DNA from 3 places in the Brevundimonas sp. SGAir0440 genome. Region 3 is predicted to be linked to each of the others. Evidence: predicted binding sites of a transcription regulator. Region 3 holds the regulator's gene; each other region holds the start of a gene.
The links. The regulator LexA, encoded in region 3, represses DNA repair genes until DNA is damaged. The targets are predictions, from matches to a motif close to ATGTTCNCNANNTGTTCT.

Region 1 (6,470 bases), 1.2 Mb from region 3:
CCACAAAGCGCGCCGACAAGTTGCGCGCAAAAGGCGGCGAAGTCGACTTCCAGAAGATCCTCGAGTTCGAACCCGACAGCGGCACGACCAACGTCCGCAACACCAGCTCCGGCCATTGGCGCCCATATCTGTCGCCGGCATCTCGATGCCTGGTGCCTTTCACCGCCTTCAGCGAACCGGGCCGGGACGCGGCCGGAAAATACCGGCCCGTCTGGTTCAAGCTCGCGGGAGACGAACCCGAGCCGCTCGCCTTCTTCGCCGGCATCCACCTCCAGGCCCACACGAGCGTCCGCAAGATCAAGACCGGCATGGAGACGATCGACGTCTTCGCCTTTCTGACGACCGAACCTAACGCCGAGGTCGGCGCGGTTCACCCCAAGGCCATGCCGGTGATCCTGACGCAGTCCGACGAGATCGAGGCCTGGATGACGGCGCCGTGGGAGACGGCCAAGGCGCTGCAGCGCCCGCTGCCCGACGGCGCTTTGTCAGTTATCGACGCCTAGGCCACGTAAAGCGGCCGATATTTGATTAAAGACGATCCGGTCCCGCCCTGGCGATCGACACAAGTTCTGCGGTCAACGGATCAGGCGAAAGGCCCCAACGTGCGAGCGCCGCATCGAACACACTCGGATCGGGCGCCACGGCGGCAAACAGGGTCATCGACGAGCGGAATTTGAGGTCATCGGGCGATCCGAACAGCTGATGCACCGAAACCGCCGGCGCTGTGGTCGCGCTCTGGGCAGCGCGGATGAGACGCGCCCCTAGAACGGGATGCAGCAGATAGGCTTGCGCCTCCGCGAGCGATCCGATCCCATACAAGGCAGCCGTCGAAGACAGTCCCAACGACCGCGCCTGGGGGAAGACGAACCACATCCAGTGGCTTGTCTTGCGACCCGCCGCGAGCTCGGCCATCGCCGTTTCGAACACGGGGTCTTGAGCTAGGACGAAACGGTCGAGTGCTGTGGTCATTCGCCTGTCTCGCCCAGACCGGCGAACCAGTCCGCATAGGGGGTGTTTCGCGCCATGTGTCGATTGAGATCCGGCGAGCCGTCGGTCCACCACACCGGGCCCCGCTCTCCCAATCCGACCTTGGCCTTGTCAACGTTTCGCCGCGCTGCGGCCAGGGCGTCCGTATCCTCAGCCGCCAGGGCCGTCCGCACCGCCCGGCGCGCCGACATCAGATCACGCACCCGTTCGTCCCTTTTCTCAACCGACAAGGCTGGATTGGAGCACCGCCACAGCCGGCCTCGCACCACGAAATAACGGCCGTCCGGAGTCGTGGGGTATCGGAAGGGCTGCATCATCGTCGGGCTAACGCGCAGCGGGCCGGGATGGCGCCGCCCACAGGGCGATCCACAACGCCGTTGCGATCCGGCTTGACTCTCGCTCGCTCGAATAAGAACAAATGCGGAACATTCAGACCGCGATCGGTTTCAGGAGATCATGTCCGCCGCCTCCCCATCCTTCCAGGCGCTCCGCGCGGAGATCGCCCGCATCGAGGCGGGGCGACGTTCGCCAAGCGGCGTGCTGCCGTTCGGCCTGGCTGCGCTTGATGGGCGGCTGCCCGCCGGCGGCCTGGCGCTCGGGGCGCTACATGAGGTGGCCGGCGGCGGCGACGGGGCCATCGACGGCGCGGTCGCCGCATTGTTTGCGGCCGGTGTCGCAGCGCGCACCCAGGGACCGGTGCTCTGGTGCGTAACACGCCCGGACCTGTTCGCGCCGGCGCTGGAGCAGGCGGGACTGTCCTCGAACCGGGTCATTTATGTGGAGGCCGGTGACGAGGCCGGATTGCTGGCCGCCTTCGAGGACGGCCTGCGTCACGGCGGGTTCGGCGCGGTCGTCGGCGAAGTGGCCCGCCTGTCCATGACGGCGTCCCGGCGGCTGCAGTTGGTCGCCGAGGACACCGGCTCTCTTGGTCTGGCCGTGCGACGATGGCGTCGTCAGGCCGAGGCGGCGGACTTCGGCCAGCCGACCGCCGCCGCCACCCGCTGGCGGGTCACCGCCCTGCCCTCCGCCCCCCTGCCCGTGCCCGGCGTCGGCCGCCCGCGCTGGTTTGTCGAACTGATCCGCTGCCGCGCCGGAGCCTGCGCGGATTTCGAACTGGAAGCCTGCGATGAGACGGGTCGTCTCGCTCTACCTCCCCACCTGGCCGACCGATCGGCTGCGACGCCGGCTTGGACCCGACGCGCCGTCGCCTGATACGCCGATGGTCCTGATCGGGCGCCAAGGCCGCAAACGCGTGGTGCTGGCCGCCGACCCCGCCGCCCGCGCCTATCGTCTGCATCCCGGCATGGCCGCGACCCAGGCCCGGGCTTTGGTCGCAGATCTCGTCGTTCATCCCTTCGACCCCGCAGGGGATGCGGCCGCTCTGGACGAGCTCGCCCTCTGGGCGCTGCGCCGCTATGCGCCGATCGTCGCCGCCGACCCGCCGGACGGCCTGGTGCTCGATGTCACCGGGGCCGGTCACCGCTACGGCGGCGATGAGGGCCTGCTCGAGGATCTGATCGCCCAGACCGCCGCTGTCGGCCTGGGCGCCCACGCCGCCCTCGCCGACACCTGGGGCGCCGCCCATGCTTTGGCCCGCAACCTCGCCGAACCAACGATCGTCGTCGCGCGCGGAGGGCCTGCCATCCGTCGCCTGCCTTTGCGCGCCTTGCGCCTGCCCTCTGACATGGTCGATGGCCTGGGACGTCTGGGGATCGACACCATAGGCGAACTGGAGGCCAAGCCTCGCGCGCCTCTGGCCCTGCGCTTCGGGCCGGAACTGATCCGTCGACTGGATCAGGCCTACGGTCGCGCCCAGGAGCCGATCACCCCGATCGACGCTCCGGAACTGATCCAGGTCCGGCGGGTCTTCGCCGAGCCGATCGGCGCGCCCGAGACCCTGGCACGCTACACGCTGAAACTGGTCGAAGCCCTGAGCGAGGCGCTCGAAGCTCAAGGGCTTGGCGCGTCGCGACTCGACCTGCGGTTTGAACGGATCGACAACCGGACCGAGGCCATCCGCGTCGGCCTAGCGCGCCCCGTCCGCGATGTCGCGCGGCTCACACGCCTGCTCTGCGACAAGATCGAAAGCATCGATCCTGGCCTCGGCGTGGAGGCCATGGTCCTGGCGGCGCCGGTCGTCCTGACGCTGGACTGCTCGCCCGCCGCTGGCGATCTAAGCGGCCCGGCGACGCCGGACATCGGCGATCTCGTCGATCTGCTGGCCAATCGCCTGGGCCCGCAGAACCTGTATCGGATGGCCCCGGCGCAGAGCGACGTGCCCGAACGCTCGATCCGCAAACTGCCGCCGACCGCGCCGCCGGTGCCGGAAACCTGGACGCGTCGCTGGCCGCGCCCTTCGCGTTTGCTCGCCCGTCCTGAAGCCATCGAGGCTGTCGCGCTCCTGCCCGATCAGCCGCCGGTCGCCTTCAGCTGGCGCGGCGTTCGTCATCGCGTCAGGCGCGCTGATGGTCCTGAGCGGATCTTCGGCGAATGGTGGCGGCGTGACGGCGAACGCGATGCGGTGCGCGACTATTTTCAGCTGGAGGACGAAGCTGGCGCGCGCTTCTGGGTCTTTCGACGCGGCGATGGCGAACAGTCTCAGACCGGCGATCTCAGCTGGTGGCTCCACGGGCTCTTCGGCTGACACCTTTCGACCGGGGTCAATGTCAATCTCGAGTGGTCCGCGCTGTCTCGGAATTGCTGACCGTCGGCCTTGGCTGCCGCTTGTTGATCGGACAACTAGCATGTCTGCATGGCCCTCCCCAGCAATACCGGTTGTACCGGGCCACGTCTGACAGGCACGGGCAAGGCGAGGGATACGCGGTAGCCGGTAGATGCAACCTAATGCCCGTCAGGATCGCCATCGCGAAACCGCCACTTCATGATCAGGACGCAGGCCGCCATGACCAGGGCAAAACTGTTCGACACAGCCACCGGCCAGGCTCGGGTCATGACGCCATAGACCACCCAGAGGATGAAACAGGTGACGGTGAGCGAATAGGTCTTGAGGCTGACCGAAGACGCGTCGCGCTCTTTCCAGATCTTGAGGGCTTGGGGCGCAAAGCTCGTGATCGAGCAGACCGCCGCCGCTGTACCCACAATGTTGGCTGTCAGGTCGCTCATGGAGGGGCAACGGCGCCCCTTGGGTCACCGTTCCTGTGTGCGAAAACGCACCTCTACAGTGGCGAAGCCGCGCGGGGATAGGACGTTTCCAATCCCGATTTCTGCCCCCGTCGCGGCGCCGGCCTGTCCTCTCAACGACGACGCCTCAGCTCTCGCAAAAAAGAAGGACCGGGTTGCTGAACCGTTGACCCGTCTTGGGGTTGACCCTCGGCAGGGAGCGCTGACCGCCATGACCATCGTCAATCCATTGGGCGTCGCCCCGATGCCTTCGTTTACCAATGCGGCCGCCCTTGCCGGCATCGCGCTGTTCGATCCGGACGGGCACAATCCCGGCAATCTGCACGATCAGGCGTCCAGAGAAATGCTGGTGTCTCGCCTGGCGCGCCTTCTGCGGCTCCCGGTCATTGATGTGGTTGAAGACGCGGAAGACGTCGGACCTGATGTCTTGCTGGTGCCTCGCGACACCTTGATCGGCGAAGACATGACCTCGCGCACGGTCTTCACCGCAGGCAATCTGTTGGGCGGCCGCGTCCCCCACCGCTTCATCGCCACCAAGGCGATCACCCACGGCCTGATCGATCGGTCCGCGACCTGCCCGACCGGCTGGTCCAACACCATGGCCGAACGTCTGGGCGATGCGGCTCTGGAAGGCTACACCGCCTTCTCCATCGCCGATGCGATCGAAGCCGGTCGACGCCTCCTCGAGACGGGACCTGTCCGCGTCAAGGACGTCCTGGCCAAGGCAGGGCTGGGCCAGACAGTCGTCGAGACGACTGAGGCGCTCGCCGCCGTCATCGCCGAGCAGGATGAGGCGCAAATCGCCGCCTTTGGCGTCGTCCTTGAGGAAAACCTGCTCGGCGTCGAAACCTACAGCGTCGGAACCCTGTCGGTCGGCGGACTGCGCATCAGCTATGTCGGCGATCAGCGGGAAACGACGGACCACAGGGGACGCGAGGTGTACGGCGGATCCCGTTTGAGGTGCGTCAGGGGCGATCTCGATCGATTGACTCACCTCGGACTGCCCCCCGAGGCGGTGGAAGCGGTGCGTTGCGCCGCCGTGTTCGACGACGCCGCCCAGCGCGCCTATCCGGACTTGGTTCTGACCCGCCGGAACTACGATGTCCTCGCCGGCAAGGATGCGCGAGGGCGAAGGCGAGTAGGCGTGCTGGAGCAGTCCTGGCGGGTCGGCGGGGCGACGGGCGCCGAGATCGCCGCCCTCGAGGCGTTTGCCGCCTCGCCGGCGCTGACTTCCGTCGAAACCGCCACGGTCGAAGTGTACGGCCTCGCCGATGTCGGGCCGGAAGATGTCGTCTATTTTCGGGGTGAGGACCCCAAGGTCGGGCCGATGACGAAATATGTGACGAGGACAGCGTGATTGAACCTGACGACGTCGAGGAAGGGCGGGTGCGACTGTCTGTCGACGGACAGAAGCTGACCGGCACGCTTCTGACGCCGGAAGCCCCCGTGCCGGGTTTTCTATTTGTCCACGGCTGGGGCGGCGATCAGGAAGAGGATCTGGGCCTGGCCGAGGATCTCGCCCGACTGGGCTGCATCTGTTTCACCTTCGACCTTCGAGGCCATGCCGAAAGCGATGCGAGCCGAGACGAGGTCACCCGACAGAATGGCCTGGACGACGTCACTGCGGCCTATGACTATTTGGCGTCCCAGCCGCTGATCGATCCCGGCGCGATCGGCGTGATCGGCACAAGCTACGGAGGCTATTTGTCGGCTCTGCTGACGAGCATCCGAGACGTTCGCTGGTTGGCGCTGCGCGTGCCGGCGCTTTATCCGGACGCGCACTGGGACGTCCCTAAGGCCAAGCTCGATAAGGATGCGGTGCGCGCCTATCGACAGCAACTGCGAACGCCGCAGGAAGACAAAGCGCTCTCGGCCTGCGCCGCGTTCGAGGGCGACGTCCTCATCGTGCAGTCGGGCAAGGACGATCGCATTCCGCCCGAAGTCATCGCCTCCTATCAGGCCGCCTTCAAGGACGCGAACTCGTTCAGCCACCGGATCATCGCCGAGGCGACCCATGCGATGCGCGATCCCGCCCATCAGCGGCTTTACGCCACTCTGCTGATCAGCTGGGTTGAGGAAATGGTGCGGGCGAGCCGCCGGTCTTATCGGTAAGCCTGTCGCCAACGCCCAGCCCAGACGCACGTACGCAGCCCGCTGCTTTCGTCTCTGGAACGCCGCGCGTCGCGCCTCGTTGATGGCGTAGGTAAACGGAGACCCACCATGACCGACCTCTCGAACATCAAAGAGCATATGGAAGTGATCGGCGCTGACGGCGTCCATCTCGGCACCGTCGACAAGGTCGAAGGCGATCGCATCAAGCTCACCAAGGCCGACAGCGGATC
Region 2 (6,470 bases), 1.2 Mb from region 3:
ACGACGTCGCCCTCGCGCTGAACCTTGCCGTCGACGACGAGCATGGAGGCCGACAGCACGATGCGGCGCTGCTGTTCGTAGAGGCTCGGCCAGATGACTAGATTGGCCACGCCGGTCTCGTCCTCGATGGTGATGAACATGACGCCCTTGGCGCTGCCGGGCTTCTGACGAACCAGCACGAGGCCTGCCACGCGCGTCAGCCGACCGTCGCGCATGGCGGTCCCATCGGCGCAGGTCATGACGTGGCGTGACTGCAGATCGCCGCGCAGGAAGCTCAGCGGATGATCACGCAGGGTCAGGCCGATGTGGCTGTAGTCCTCAACGACTTCCCGCCCGGGCGTCATCGGCTTGAGGCCCGGATCGGGCTCGGAGATTTCCGGCTTCTGGTCGTGGGCATCGGCGGCGGCGAATAGGGGAAGGGGCTCATCTCTTAGCCCCTTGATGGCCCAAAGCGCGTCGCGGCGGTCGAGGGAAAGGGCTGGACGGAAGGCGTCCGCCTCCGCCAGGCGGACAAGGCTGGCGACCTGGGCGCCGGCGCGTCGCCACAGGTCATCGACAGAGCGGAAGGCGCCGTCCGTCCGTGCCGCAAGGAGGCGGGCAGCGTCGCCGTTCACCAGGCCGCGCACCATGCGAAGACCCAGGCGGACGGCGAAGCGTCCATCGTCGCCTGCTGGCTCCAGGGTGCAGTCCCAGCGGCTGGCGTTGACGCAGATGGGCCGGATCTCGACGCCGTGCTGCTGGGCGTCACGGACGATCTGCGCCGGCGCATAGAAGCCCATGGGCTGAGCGTTCAGCAGCGCGGCGCAGAAGACATCCGGGTGATGGCATTTAAGCCAGGAGGAGGCGTAGGCGATCAGGGCGAAGGAGGCTGCGTGGCTTTCCGGAAAGCCGTAGGAGCCGAACCCTTCCAGCTGGCTGAAGGTCTTCTCGGCGAAGGCGGCGTCATAGCCGCGCTCGACCATGCCGCTGATCAGCTTGTCCTTGAAATGGCTGACCCCGCCGGTGAACTTGAACGTCGCCATGGCCCGGCGAAGCTGGTCGGCCTCCGAAGCGGTGAAGCCGGCGCATTCGATCGCGACCCGCATGGCCTGTTCCTGGAACAGCGGCACGCCCAAGGTCTTGCCCAACACCTTTTCGAGCTCGGGCTTGGGATAGACGACGTCCTCCTTGCCCTCTCTGCGGCGTAGATAGGGATGGACCATGTCGCCCTGAATCGGGCCGGGACGGACGATGGCGACCTCGATGACCAGATCGTAGAAGGTGCGCGGCTTGATGCGCGGGAGCATGGCCATCTGGGCCCGGCTCTCGATCTGAAAGACCCCCAGCGTGTCGGCCTTGCGGATCATCGCATAGGTCTTGGGGTCCTCCGCCGGAATGGTGGCGAGGTCGAGCGCAATCCCCTTGTGCTCGGCCAAGAGGTCGAAGCCGCGCTTCATGCAGCTGAGCATGCCGAGCGCCAGCACATCGACCTTCATGAACTTCAGGACGTCGATGTCGTCCTTGTCCCATTCGATGACCTGGCGATCCTTCATCGCCGCCGGTTCGATCGGGACCAGGTCGTCCAGGCGGTCGTGGGTCAGCACGAAGCCGCCGGGGTGCTGGCTGAGGTGGCGCGGGGCGCCGATCAGCTGACGCGACAGCTCCAGCGCCAGGCGAAGCCGCCGGTCCTCCAGATTGAGATTGAGATCCGCGACATGCTTGTCTTCGACACCCTCGCTGGAATAGCTCCAGACCTGGGACGACAGGGTCTTGATCAGGTCCTCGCTGAGCCCCAGCGCCTTGCCGACATCGCGCAGGGCGCCGCGCGAGCGATAGCGGGTGACGACGGAGCAGAGGGCCGCATGGTTGCGGCCGTAGGTCTCGAAGATCCACTGCATGACGACCTCGCGCCGCTCGTGCTCGAAATCGACATCGATGTCCGGGGGCTCGCGACGCTCCTGGCTGACGAAGCGTTCGAACAGCAGATCATTGCGGCCCGGGTCGATCGAGGTGATGCCCAGGACATAGCAGACGGCGGAGTTAGCGGCCGAGCCGCGTCCTTGGCACAGAATGTCCTGGCTGCGGGCGAAGCGAACGATCGAATGGACCGTCAGGAAATAGGGGGCGTAACCGAGCTGGCCGATCAGATCGAGTTCGTGCCGAAGCGTCTTGCGCACCCTATCCGGCAGCCCTTCCGGATAGCGCTCGGCGGCTCCGGCCCAGGTCAGCTGTTCCAGCGTCTGCTGCGGCGTCATGCCCGGCGTCGAGACCTCGTCCGGATATTGATACGCCAACTCATCCAGCGAAAACCGGCAGCGGTCGGCGATCTCGACCGAGCGGGCCAGGGCCTCGGGATAGGCCTTGAACAGGCGGTGCATTTCGTGGGGCGGCTTCAGATAGCGGTCCGCATGGCGTTCGCGCCGGAAGCCCAGTTCGTCGATGGTGCAGCCGTGCCTCACGCAGGTGACCACGTCCTGCAACAGGCGTTGGTCAGGATGATGAAAGAGGACGTCGTTGGTCACGACGGTCGGCACGCCGGCCTGGACGGCGAGGTTCGACAGGTCATGCAGTCGCAATGCGTCCCCTGGGCGTCGTCGCAGCGTCAGGGCGAGATAGGCGCCTGCGGGAAAGGTCGCCTTCAGCCGTCGCAGATTGGCGGCGCAGGCCTCGTCCGCCTCGTCCGGAACCAGGATGGCGATCAGGCCCTCCGACCAGTCTTTCAGGTCCGACCAGTCGAGGTGGCATTTCGCCTTGCCGGCGCGGCGTTTGCCCAGGGAGAGCAGGCGCGTCAGTCGGGAATAGGCCGGTCGATCGGTCGGATAGACAAGCACGCCTGTCCCATCGATCAGGTCAAGCCGGCAGCCAACGATCAGCCGTACGCCGGAGGCCTTGGCCGCCTCATGGGCGCGCACGATCCCGGCCAGCGAGTTGCGATCGACGATGGCCAGGGCGTCCAGCCCGCACAGCCGGGCCTGTTCGAACAGCAGCTCGCAACTGCTGGCGCCGCGCAGGAAGGAGAAGTGCGAAGTGGCTTGAAGCTCGACGTAAGACATAGGGATTGAGCGGCTGTTCGATCTCCCCGACAGCACTCCGGCGAGCCGAATGGCAAGCGTCGCCTTGGACAAATGTTTTCTTTTTGTTCTCGTCTTGATATGCAGGCTGCATGTCCGGCGTCGCAACCCGCAAGATCGTCCACGTGGACATGGACGCTTTCTTCGCCTCCGTGGAACAGAGGGATGATCCCGCCCTGCGCGGTCGGCCCGTGGCGGTGGGGCACGCGGCGGCGCGCGGCGTGGTCGCCGCCGCCAGCTATGAGGCGCGGCGGTTTGGGGTGCGCTCGGCCATGCCCTCCACAACCGCCCTGCGCAAATGCCCGGACCTCGTCTTCGCCCCGCCGCGCTTCGAGGTCTATCGCGCGGTCTCGGCGCAGATCCATGCGATCTTTGCGGACTACACCGACCTGATCGAGCCCCTGTCGCTGGACGAGGCTTATCTCGATGTGACGGCGGACAGACGAGGCCTGGGGACCGCCTCGGCGACGGCGGAGGAAATCAGGCGGCGGATCCTCGAGGAGACCGGCCTGACGGCTTCGGCGGGCATTTCGTACAACAAGTTTCTGGCCAAGCTGGCGTCGGACCAGAACAAGCCGAACGGCCAGTTTGTCGTGGCGCCCGGGCGTGGCGAGGCCTTCGTCGAGGATTTGCCGGTCAGGCGCTTCCACGGCGTGGGGCCGGTGACGGCCGCGAAGTTGGAAGGGCTGGGGATCCGCACCGGCGCGGATCTGCGCCGCCAATCCCGAGCCTTTCTCCAGCATCATTTCGGCAAGTCCGGGCCCTGGTATTACGCCATCGCCCGCGGCGAGGACGATCGTCCGGTCAATCCCGACCGGACCCGCAAGTCGAGCGGTTCGGAAACCACCTTCGCCTCCGACCTGACCGATCCGGACGCGATCGAGGCCGGGGTAATGGCCATGGCCGACGATGTCTGGGCCTGGTGCGAGAAGACCGGCAGCCGGGGACGGACGGTCACCGTCAAGGTCAAATGGGCGGACTTCCAGCAATCGACGCGAAGCCGGTCCCTGTCCGAGCCTGTGGCCTCCCGCCAAGCCCTGCACGAGGTCAGTCGGGTGCTGGTCCGGTCCCTTTACCCGCCAAGCCGGGGCGTGCGCCTGGTCGGGGTAAGCCTGTCCAATCTGGAGACGACCGGCGCCGCGGCGAACCAACTGGTCCTGGCGTGACCGAACTATCGCAAATCGACCTGTTCGACGATGCACCCGCGCGCACGCCCGTGGTGGCGGGCTTTGACTATTGGGCCGGCGTCCTGTCGGCGCCTGAACAGGCCGCGCTTGTCGCCGCGCTCCAGACTCTGGCGTTCAAACCCTATGAACATCTGGGCTACCTGGGTCATCGCCGGATCGCCGCCTTCGACCGCGGGGGTGATGGCGCGGGTTGGCCGGCGTTTCTCTCGACCTTAATGGCGCGCTTGGCGGGCCGCCTCGATCTGAACGGCGCGGCCTTTGTGCAGGTTCTGGTCAATGAATATGCGCCGGGCGCCGGCATCGGCTGGCATCGCGACCGCCCCGTCTATGGGGAAATCCTGGGCGTGTCCTTACTTGCGCCCTGCGTGATGCGGCTGCGCCGTCGCCAGGGGACGGGCTTTCTGCGTCGAAATGCGGCGCTGGCGAGCGGCTCGGTCTATCGCCTGTCAGGAGAGGCGCGCGCTGCTTGGGAGCATTCTATCACACCTATGACAGCCTTGCGCTATTCCATCACCTTCCGGACCCTGACGGCTTGACGATTGTTGGGTCGACTGACGTCCAGCGGTCCGGATCGGCTGGGTCAGGCAAGCTCGATCCAGACCGGCGCGTGGTCGCTCGCGCCCTCGGCGCCGCGCACCGCGCGATCGACGCCGGCGTCGGTCAGCCGTTCGGCCGCGAGACCGTTGAGCAGCACATGGTCGATCCGCAGACCGGCGTCGCGGCACCAGGCCTCGCGGAAATAGGACCAGAAGGTCCAGGGCGGCGGATCGTGCGGGAAACGCTCGCGCAGGGCGTCGGTCCAGCCCTGGTCCAGCAGGCGCTTGAAGGCCGCGCGGCTCTCGGGCTGAAGCAGGGCGTCGGCCTTCCACGAACTGGTGTTGTAGATGTCGGCGTTGGTCGGGACGACATTGTAGTCGCCGGCGAGCACGACCGGCGCTGCAGTGGCGTAGAGGGTCCCCGCATGGGCGATCAGCCGGTCGGCCCAGGCAAGCTTGTAGTCGAACTTGGGCCCGGGCCTGGGATTGCCGTTGGGCAAATAGAGGCAGCCGATCAACACGCCATTGACTGCCGCCTCTATATAACGGGCCTGGGGATCAGTGGCGTTGCCGGGCAGCCGGCGTCGGGTCACGACCGGCTCGCCAATGCGGCTTAGGATTGCGACGCCGTTCCAGCGCTGTTCGCCAACCCAGGCCGCATCGTAGCCGGCCGCCTTGATTTCGGCATTCGGAAATTGGCTGTCGGTCGCCTTCAGCTCCTGAAGGCAGACCACGTCCGGCTGGGCCTGTTCAAGCCAGGCGAGGAGATTGGGCAGGCGACGATTGACGCCGTTGATGTTGAAGGTGGCCAGCCGCATCCCGTCACGGCGTCCGCAGGGCCGCCAGGGCGGATCGCACATGGGGTGCAAGGGTGTCGGCCATCTTGCCCACGCCGGCGGCGTTGGGATGGATCCGGTCCGGCAAGACATAGGCCGGCTGCAACGCTACACCCTCCATCAGGAAGGGCATCAGGGGCACGCTCGCTGCGCGAGCGACCTCGGGGTAGACCGCGTCGAACGCGCAGGCGTAGGCGCCAAACCAGGGCGGCGCCCGCATGCCGCTCAGCAAAACGGGGATGTTGCGCTGTTGGAGTTTGTCGATGATCGACAGAAGATTATTCCTGACGTAATCGGCCGGGACCAACTGCATCATGTCGTTGGCGCCCAAGGCGACGACGCAAAGATCCGTTTGCGCCGGCACGTCCCGATCGAGCCGTCGCAAGCCATCCCTTGTCGTATCGCCGGACACGCCCGCGCCGATGACGCGAACCGGAGGCGTTCCGCTCGCCAATCGCGCCGCCAGTTGGCGCGGCAAGCTTTCGGCCGGCCTGAGGCCATAGCCGGCGGTGAGCGAGTCGCCGAGAAGCGTTACGACCTGCTCAGCGTCGATCACGAAAATGCTCTTCCGTCGCGGGATGATGAGGTGGGCAGGCCGAGACCGGATTCTAAGCGATCGGCGAGCAGCGGGTGTAGCGTCATGGCTTACCCAAAGGCTCGCTGAACCCGTCCTGTTCCTGCCAGGCCTCGTGAAACAATCACGGACTTCGCTATGGTGCGATCGGATGTCTGGCTGTCCATCGTGTCATGGCGGTAGGGCTCGAACGACGGCCTTCGATCAGCCGTGCGGCTTCAGCACCACCTTCGTCCATTCGTTCGGATTGTCGTGGAAGTTCTTGTAAGCCTCTGGCGCCTGCTCAA
Region 3 (6,470 bases):
TCGTCGCCGTGCGCCCAGCCGAGGCGGGCCAGATAGTTGCGCATGGCCTCGGGCAAATAGCCCATCTCGGCATACTCATGCACCGCCTGGGCGCCGTGACGCTTCGACAGCTTGGCGCCGTCCGGTCCATGGATCAGGGGGATGTGGGCGAAGGTCGGGCGCGTCCAGCCCAGCGCATCGTAGATCAGGCTCTGGCGCGCGGCGTTGTTCAGATGGTCGTCGCCGCGAATGACGTGGGTCACGCCCATGTCATGGTCGTCCACGACGACGGCGAGATTATAGGTCGGCGCGCCGTCCGAACGCAGCAGCACCAGATCGTCCAGGTCGTCGGTGGACCAGTTCACGTCGCCCTGGACCTCATCGGCCACCGTAACCGTCGTCGCCTTCGGCCGACGGAAGCGCACGACGTGCGGCAGTGCCAAGTCGTCCACGGTCGGCTCACGGTCGCGCCAGGGCGATTCGAAAGTGCGCTTTTCAGCCTTGGCCTCGTCACGCAGACGACCGGTCTCCTCGGCCGAGGTGAAGTCGCGGTAGGCGTGGCCAGTTTCGAGCAGTTGATCGACCACCTCGCGGTGGCGGTCGGCCCGGCTGAACTGAAACACCGGCTCGTCGTCGGCGAACAGCTCCAGCCAACTCAGGCCATCGAAAATGGCCTTCACCGCCTCATCGGTCGAGCGTTCGCGGTCGGTATCCTCGACCCGGATCAGGAAACGCCCTGCGTGTCTCTTGGCGTACAGCCAGTTGAACAAAGCGGTTCTCGCTCCGCCGATATGCAGATAGCCTGTCGGCGAGGGGGCGAAGCGGGTGACGACAGTCGAGGAAGGTGGGGTCATGGGGGAGGGGTCCGTAAGCGAGGCCCTTATACGCCCCGATGCGGCAAAACCTACCCCCGCTGCGCGATTGCGCGCCTGGCTGCACGCCGAGGTCGCCGCCCAGACCCTGAGATGGCGGCTATGGGCGCCGGTCGCATTCGGCGCGGGCGGCGGCGTCTATTTCGCCCTGCGAGCCGAGCCGGTCTTGTGGCCCTTGCTGCTGGGCGCCGCCTTGGCCTTTGGGCTGTGGGTTGCGGCGCGCCGGCGCGGCGGGTCGCGGCGCCTGACCTGGCTGCTCTTGATGCTGGCCTGCGTTTCAGGCGGGCTGGCGGCGGCCAAGGTGCGCACCGAAGCCGTCGCCGCGCCGATCGCGCCCGTCCTCAGCGAACCGACCGTGATCGAAGCCTGGGTCGTCGATGTCGACAGCCCAGGGCAGCGCGGCGCGCGGGTCGTGATCGCGCCGGTCTGGATCCGCGGACTGACGCCCGAACAGACGCCGGTGCGCTTGCGGGCGACGGTGCGAGGCGACCCGCCGCGGCCTGGCGAAGCGATCCGCCTGTTCGGCATTCTGAATCCGCCGCCTGCGCCGGCCAGCCCCGGCGCCTACGACTTCGGGCGCAACGCCTTCTTTCAGGGCATGGGCGGCGTGGCGTTCGCCTTGGGCGACACGCGTACAGCCGATCTGGCCCCGCCGCCGTGGCGGCTTCGACTTGAAATGGCGATCAATGGCGCCCGCTTCGCATTGGCCGAACGGATCGTGGCGCGGCTTGGCGAACGAACCGGCGGGATCGCGGCGGCAATGACCACCAGCCATGAAACCTGGATCAGTCAGGAGGACATGGATGTGATGCGCGATTCCGGCCTGGCGCACATCCTTTCGGTGTCAGGGCTGCATATGGCCATCGTCGGCGGTTTCGTCTTCTTCGCCGTGCGGCTGGGCGTCGCGGCCTGGCCCTGGTTGGCCCTGCGAGTTCACGGCAAGAAGGTCGCGGCCTTGGCGGGCCTGACGGCGGTCGGGGTCTATCTGGTGGTGTCGGGCGCGCCGCCGCCGGCCGAGCGGGCGGCCATCACCGCCTCCATCGCCTTTCTCGCCATCCTGCTGGATCGGCAAGCTGTGACGATGCACGGCCTGGCGGTCGCGGCCTTCATCGTTTTGGCGATACAGCCTGAAGCCATCGTCACGCCGGGCTTTCAGATGTCGTTCGCGGCGACGGCGGCCTTGGTCGCCCTGGTAGAGGCCTGGCCGAAGCGCCCGCGCGAAATATCGGCGCCCTGGCCGATCCTGGCAGTCCAACGGCTGGGCGGTTGGTTGACGGCGGCTGTGGCGGCCAGCGTCGTCGCAGGATTGGCGACGGGACCGTTCGCCATGCAGCATTTCAACCGCACCGCCATGTACGGACTGCTCGCCAATCTCGGCACGTCGCCCGTGGCGGACTTCATCCTGATGCCGGCGCTGGCCTTAGGCGCAGCGTTCGAGCCCTTGGGGCTGGGGGGACCGTTCTTGGCGGTCGCGGGATGGGGCGTGGATCTGATGCTGGCGATCGGCACGTGGACGGCGGGAATGCCCGGCGCGGTCAGAACCGTCGCCAGCGCGCCGAACTATGTCCTGCCGATCGCCTTTCTGGGCGTGCTGTTCGTCTGCCTGTGGCAGGGCCGCCTACGATGGTTGGGACTGCCGTTCGCAGCGGCAGTCTTGATCTGGCCGCGTGCGCCGACGCCGGACCTCTGGATTGGCGATGGCGGGACGAACGCCGCCTTTCATCGTGGTCAGGCGGGGGTCGTCGTGCGGCCTGGCGTGCGCGAATTTGCAGTCGATCTCTGGTCACGAAGACGGGGGCTGACGATGACGGACCGGTCGGAGACGGGCTGGATCTGCGGCCGCTTCTCCTGTCGACCGGACACCGATGAGGCCGGGCCCGTAGCAATCTGGTGGGGGCGAAAGTCGCCGAGCTCCGATCAGATGGAGATGTTATGCCGCGCGGCGCCCGTCGTCAGCGTCCGCGCCGTCGTCAACTCAGTCCCGAGCGCCTGTCAGGATCGCCTTGTTCTGGACGGCGTGGACTTTGCGCGAGGCGGGGCGGTGGAGTTGTGGCGCGTCAGTTCGGGCGAGCCGAACCGATGGCGCGCGGTGTGGACGGCCGATGTTCGCGGCGACCGCCCCTGGACGCGTCAGTCCGATCCGGAGGTCAGTGATACCGGCGCATGAGGCCGACCAGCTTGCCCTGAACGGCGACCTGATCGGAGCCGTAGATCTTGGTTTCGTAGTTGCGGTTGGCGGGTTCCAGGGCGATCGAGGCCCCCTTCTTGCGAAGGCGTTTCAGCGTCGCCTGCTCGCCCTCGACCAGAGCCACGACGATCTCGCCGGAGGCGGCGTTGTCGGTCGATTTGATCACCACCATGTCGCCGTTCAGGATACCGGCTTCGATCATGGAGTCGCCTTCGATCTCCAGCAGGTAGTGCTCGCCAGAACCCAGCATCGATTCCGGAACCGGATAGCGGGCGGTTTCATGCTCGATCGCGTCGATCGGCGTGCCGGCGGCGATCTTGCCCATCAGCGGCAGTTCGCGGGTGTCGTTCGCCGCCATCGGGGCCGCAGGTCTGACACCGCCGCCGCCCTCGATGACGTCGGGCTTGAACCCGGCGCGACCGCGCGGCGCGCCGGCCGTCGCCTGTTCGGGCAGTTTCGTGACTTCCAACGCGCGGGCGCGATGAGCGAGACGGCGGATGAAGCCGCGTTCCTCCAGCGCGGTAATCAGCCGGTGAATGCCGGACTTGGAGGCCAGATCGAGCGCCTCCTTCATCTCGTCGAACGAAGGGGAGACGCCGGTCTCCTGGATGCGTTCGTGGATGAACATCAGCAATTCGTGCTGTTTGCGCGTGAGCATCGCCAGGCCCTCATGCGCCCGCCGACGAATCGGAACGGGCCGTGAACATTTGTCGATGTTCTGTAAGTGTTCCTTGCTAATGTCAACTTAACGGCGAGGCTTGCCGCCGCATCTCGGCTCAGACGGACAGCAGCTGACGGGTCGCCGCCTCGACATCAGCCTGACGCATCAGGCTCTCGCCGACCAGAATCGCCTGGGCATGGGCAGCCGAGACGCGCGCCACGTCGTCGGGCGTGAAGATGCCGCTCTCTGCGACCAGCAGAGCGCGCACGGGGCTGAGCATGGACAGCCGCTCCGTGGTTTCCAGATCGACCTCGAACGTGCGCAGCGAGCGATTATTGACCCCCACCAGATCGCCGCCGAGCGCACAGGCGCGCGCCATTTCTTCCTCGTCGTGGGTCTCGATGAGCGCGTCCATGCCAAAGCGTTCGGCTTCCGACAGCAGTTCAGCGGCCAGGCTGTCATCAATCATGGCGAGGATGATCAGGACGCAGTCGGCGCCAAGGGCGCGGCTTTCGGCGACCTGCCAGGGATCGACCAGGAAGTCCTTGCGCAGGCAGGGCAGGGCGACGGCCTCGCGGGCCTGGCTTAGATAGGCGTCGTCGCCCTGGAAGCTGGGGCCATCGGTCAGCACCGACAGACAGGCCGCGCCGCCGGCCTCATAGGCGCGGGCCAGAGCCGGCGGATCGAAATCGGGCCGGATCAGGCCCTTTGACGGGCTGGCCTTTTTGATCTCGGCGATCAGGGCGGGACGCCCGGTTTCCTCGCCTACACGTTCCAAGGCGGCGCGAAAGCCGCGTGGAGCGGATGCGGCGCGGGCCAAGGCTTCGATCGCGTCCTGTGAAGTCGCTGCCTTGCGGGCGGCGACGTCCTCGCGCTTGTAGGCGGCGATGCGGTCCAGAACGTCGGTCATGCGGGCTCTTCGATTTCCAGCGGCGTGGAGGTGATGCGGGCCAGGCGATCCAGCGCCACGGCGGCTCGACCGTCATCGATCGCGGCAGCTGCGAGCGCGGCACCCTCGGCCAGATCGGCCGCGCGATCCGACACCACGAGGGCGGCGGCGGCGTTCAGCAGTACAATGTCGCGGTAAGGGCCAGCCGCGCCGGCTAGAAGCGCGCGCAGGGCGACGGCGTTCTCCTCGGCGTCGCCGCCGCGAATGTCGGTGATAGAGGCGCGCGGCAGACCGGCGTCCTCGGGCGTGACCTGGAAGCGGCGAACCGCGCCGTCCTTCCATTCGGCGACTTCTGTAGGGCCGGAAGTCGCCAGTTCGTCCAAGCCCTGGCCGTGAACGGTCCAGGCCCGGGTGGCGCCCAGCCGGCCCAGCACCTCGGCCAGCGGCTCCAGCAGGCGCGGATCATAGACGCCCATGACCTGTCGTCTTGCAGACGCCGGGTTCGAAAGCGGTCCCAACAGGTTGAAGACAGTGCGAAAACCGATCTCGGCCCGCACCGGCCCGACATGACGCATCGCCCCGTGATAGGCTGGCGCAAACAGGAAGCAGATCCCGGCTTCGTCCAGCGCCTTCTTCTGCTGCGCTTGCGACGCCATCAGGTTCACGCCCAAGATCGACAAGACGTCGGAAGAGCCTGATTTCGATGACATTGCGCGGTTGCCATGCTTGGCGACTTTCAGACCGGCGCCGGCCAGAACCAGGGCCGCGGCGGTCGAGATATTGTAGGTGTGCTGACCGTCGCCCCCGGTGCCGCACGTGTCGATCACCTCATAGGGGTGATCCAGCGTCAGGGCGGCCTCGCGCATGGCGCCCGCGAAGGCGGCGATCTCGTCCACGGTCTCGCCGCGCATCCGCATGGCGGTGACGGCGGCGGCGACCTGCGAGGGGGTCGGCTCGCCGCGCAGGCAGGCGGCGAAGAAGTCGTGCGCCTGTTGCGACGTCAGCGGATGGCCCTCGACCAGCCGGGCGAGGATCGGCTTGAATCCGTCGCCCACGGTCAGGCGGCCGCGAGGCGCTTTACGCCGGCGATCTCGAGGAAGTTGGCCAGCATGTCGTGACCGTGTTCGGTGGCGATGGATTCGGGGTGGAACTGCACACCGTGGATCGGGCGGGTGCGATGTTGCAAACCCATGATCTCGCCGTCGGCGGTCCAGGCGGTGACCTCCAGGTCGTCCGGCAGGGTTTCGCGCTTGACCGCCAGCGAGTGATAGCGTGTGGCGGTGAAGGGCGAGGGCAGGCCGGCGAAGACGCTCTGACCCTCATGCAGGATCGGCGAGGTCTTGCCGTGCATCAGGGTCTTGGCGCGAATGACGTCGCCTCCGAAGGCCTGGCCGATGGCCTGATGACCCAGGCACACGCCCAGAATCGGCATCGATTCTGGCGCGGTCGTGATCAACGGCAGGCAGATGCCGGCTTGATCGGGCGCGCACGGGCCGGGCGACAGCAGAACGGCGGCGGGGTTCAGCGCCCACGCCTCGTCCACCGACAGGTCGTCGTTGCGCACCACATGCGTCGGCGCGCCCAACTCCGCGAGGTAGTGGACGAGATTGTAGGTGAAGCTGTCGTAGTTATCGACGACGAGGATCATGGCTTGGCTTCTAGGCGTGACGCGCGTCCGCGCCAAGCGGGCGCGGCCTTAAAGCGCATATTAACTCGACGGGACTAGGACTGGGCGGGTGAAACTCGCCGCTGAAAAAGACATCGCCGCCAAGATCGCCGCCGCCAAGGCGAAGCTGGTCGTGGTCGAAACCAGGCCCAACCCCGTCGCCGCACTTGGCGCAGCTGCGCTCGCAGCGACTGCGGCGGTTCTAATGGCGGGCG

Region 1: E7T10_RS15215 (ImuA family protein) is a predicted target of LexA. The motif match lies at 1,399-1,416, and genes of this name have one in related genera.
Region 2: dinB (DNA polymerase IV) is a predicted target of LexA. The motif match lies at 3,105-3,122, and genes of this name have one in related genera.

What each region holds. Positions count from the first base shown of each region.
Region 1 is NZ_CP039435.1:3,080,630-3,087,099, forward strand. It holds gene E7T10_RS15200 (SOS response-associated peptidase) at 1-503, shown strand, start outside; gene E7T10_RS15205 (DUF1810 family protein) at 529-912, opposite strand; gene E7T10_RS15210 (hypothetical protein) at 966-1,190, opposite strand; gene E7T10_RS15215 (ImuA family protein) at 1,444-2,199, shown strand; gene E7T10_RS15220 (DNA polymerase Y family protein) at 2,207-3,631, shown strand; gene E7T10_RS15225 (SemiSWEET family sugar transporter) at 3,829-4,110, opposite strand; gene E7T10_RS15230 (DUF3182 family protein) at 4,340-5,485, shown strand; gene E7T10_RS15235 (S9 family peptidase) at 5,482-6,240, shown strand; gene E7T10_RS15240 (DUF2171 domain-containing protein) at 6,349-6,470, shown strand, end outside.
Region 2 is NZ_CP039435.1:3,101,672-3,108,141, reverse strand. It holds gene E7T10_RS15365 (error-prone DNA polymerase) at 1-3,032, opposite strand, end outside; gene dinB (DNA polymerase IV) at 3,143-4,216, shown strand; gene E7T10_RS15355 (alpha-ketoglutarate-dependent dioxygenase AlkB) at 4,213-4,773, shown strand; gene E7T10_RS15350 (exodeoxyribonuclease III) at 4,818-5,591, opposite strand; gene E7T10_RS15345 (arylesterase) at 5,596-6,165, opposite strand; gene E7T10_RS15340 (zinc-dependent alcohol dehydrogenase) at 6,388-6,470, opposite strand, start outside.
Region 3 is NZ_CP039435.1:1,898,419-1,904,888, forward strand. It holds gene gltX (glutamate--tRNA ligase) at 1-833, opposite strand, end outside; gene E7T10_RS09330 (ComEC/Rec2 family competence protein) at 901-3,018, shown strand; gene lexA (transcriptional repressor LexA) at 2,999-3,697, opposite strand; gene trpC (indole-3-glycerol phosphate synthase TrpC) at 3,816-4,610, opposite strand; gene trpD (anthranilate phosphoribosyltransferase) at 4,607-5,644, opposite strand; gene E7T10_RS09350 (aminodeoxychorismate/anthranilate synthase component II) at 5,647-6,237, opposite strand; gene E7T10_RS09355 (hypothetical protein) at 6,326-6,470, shown strand, end outside.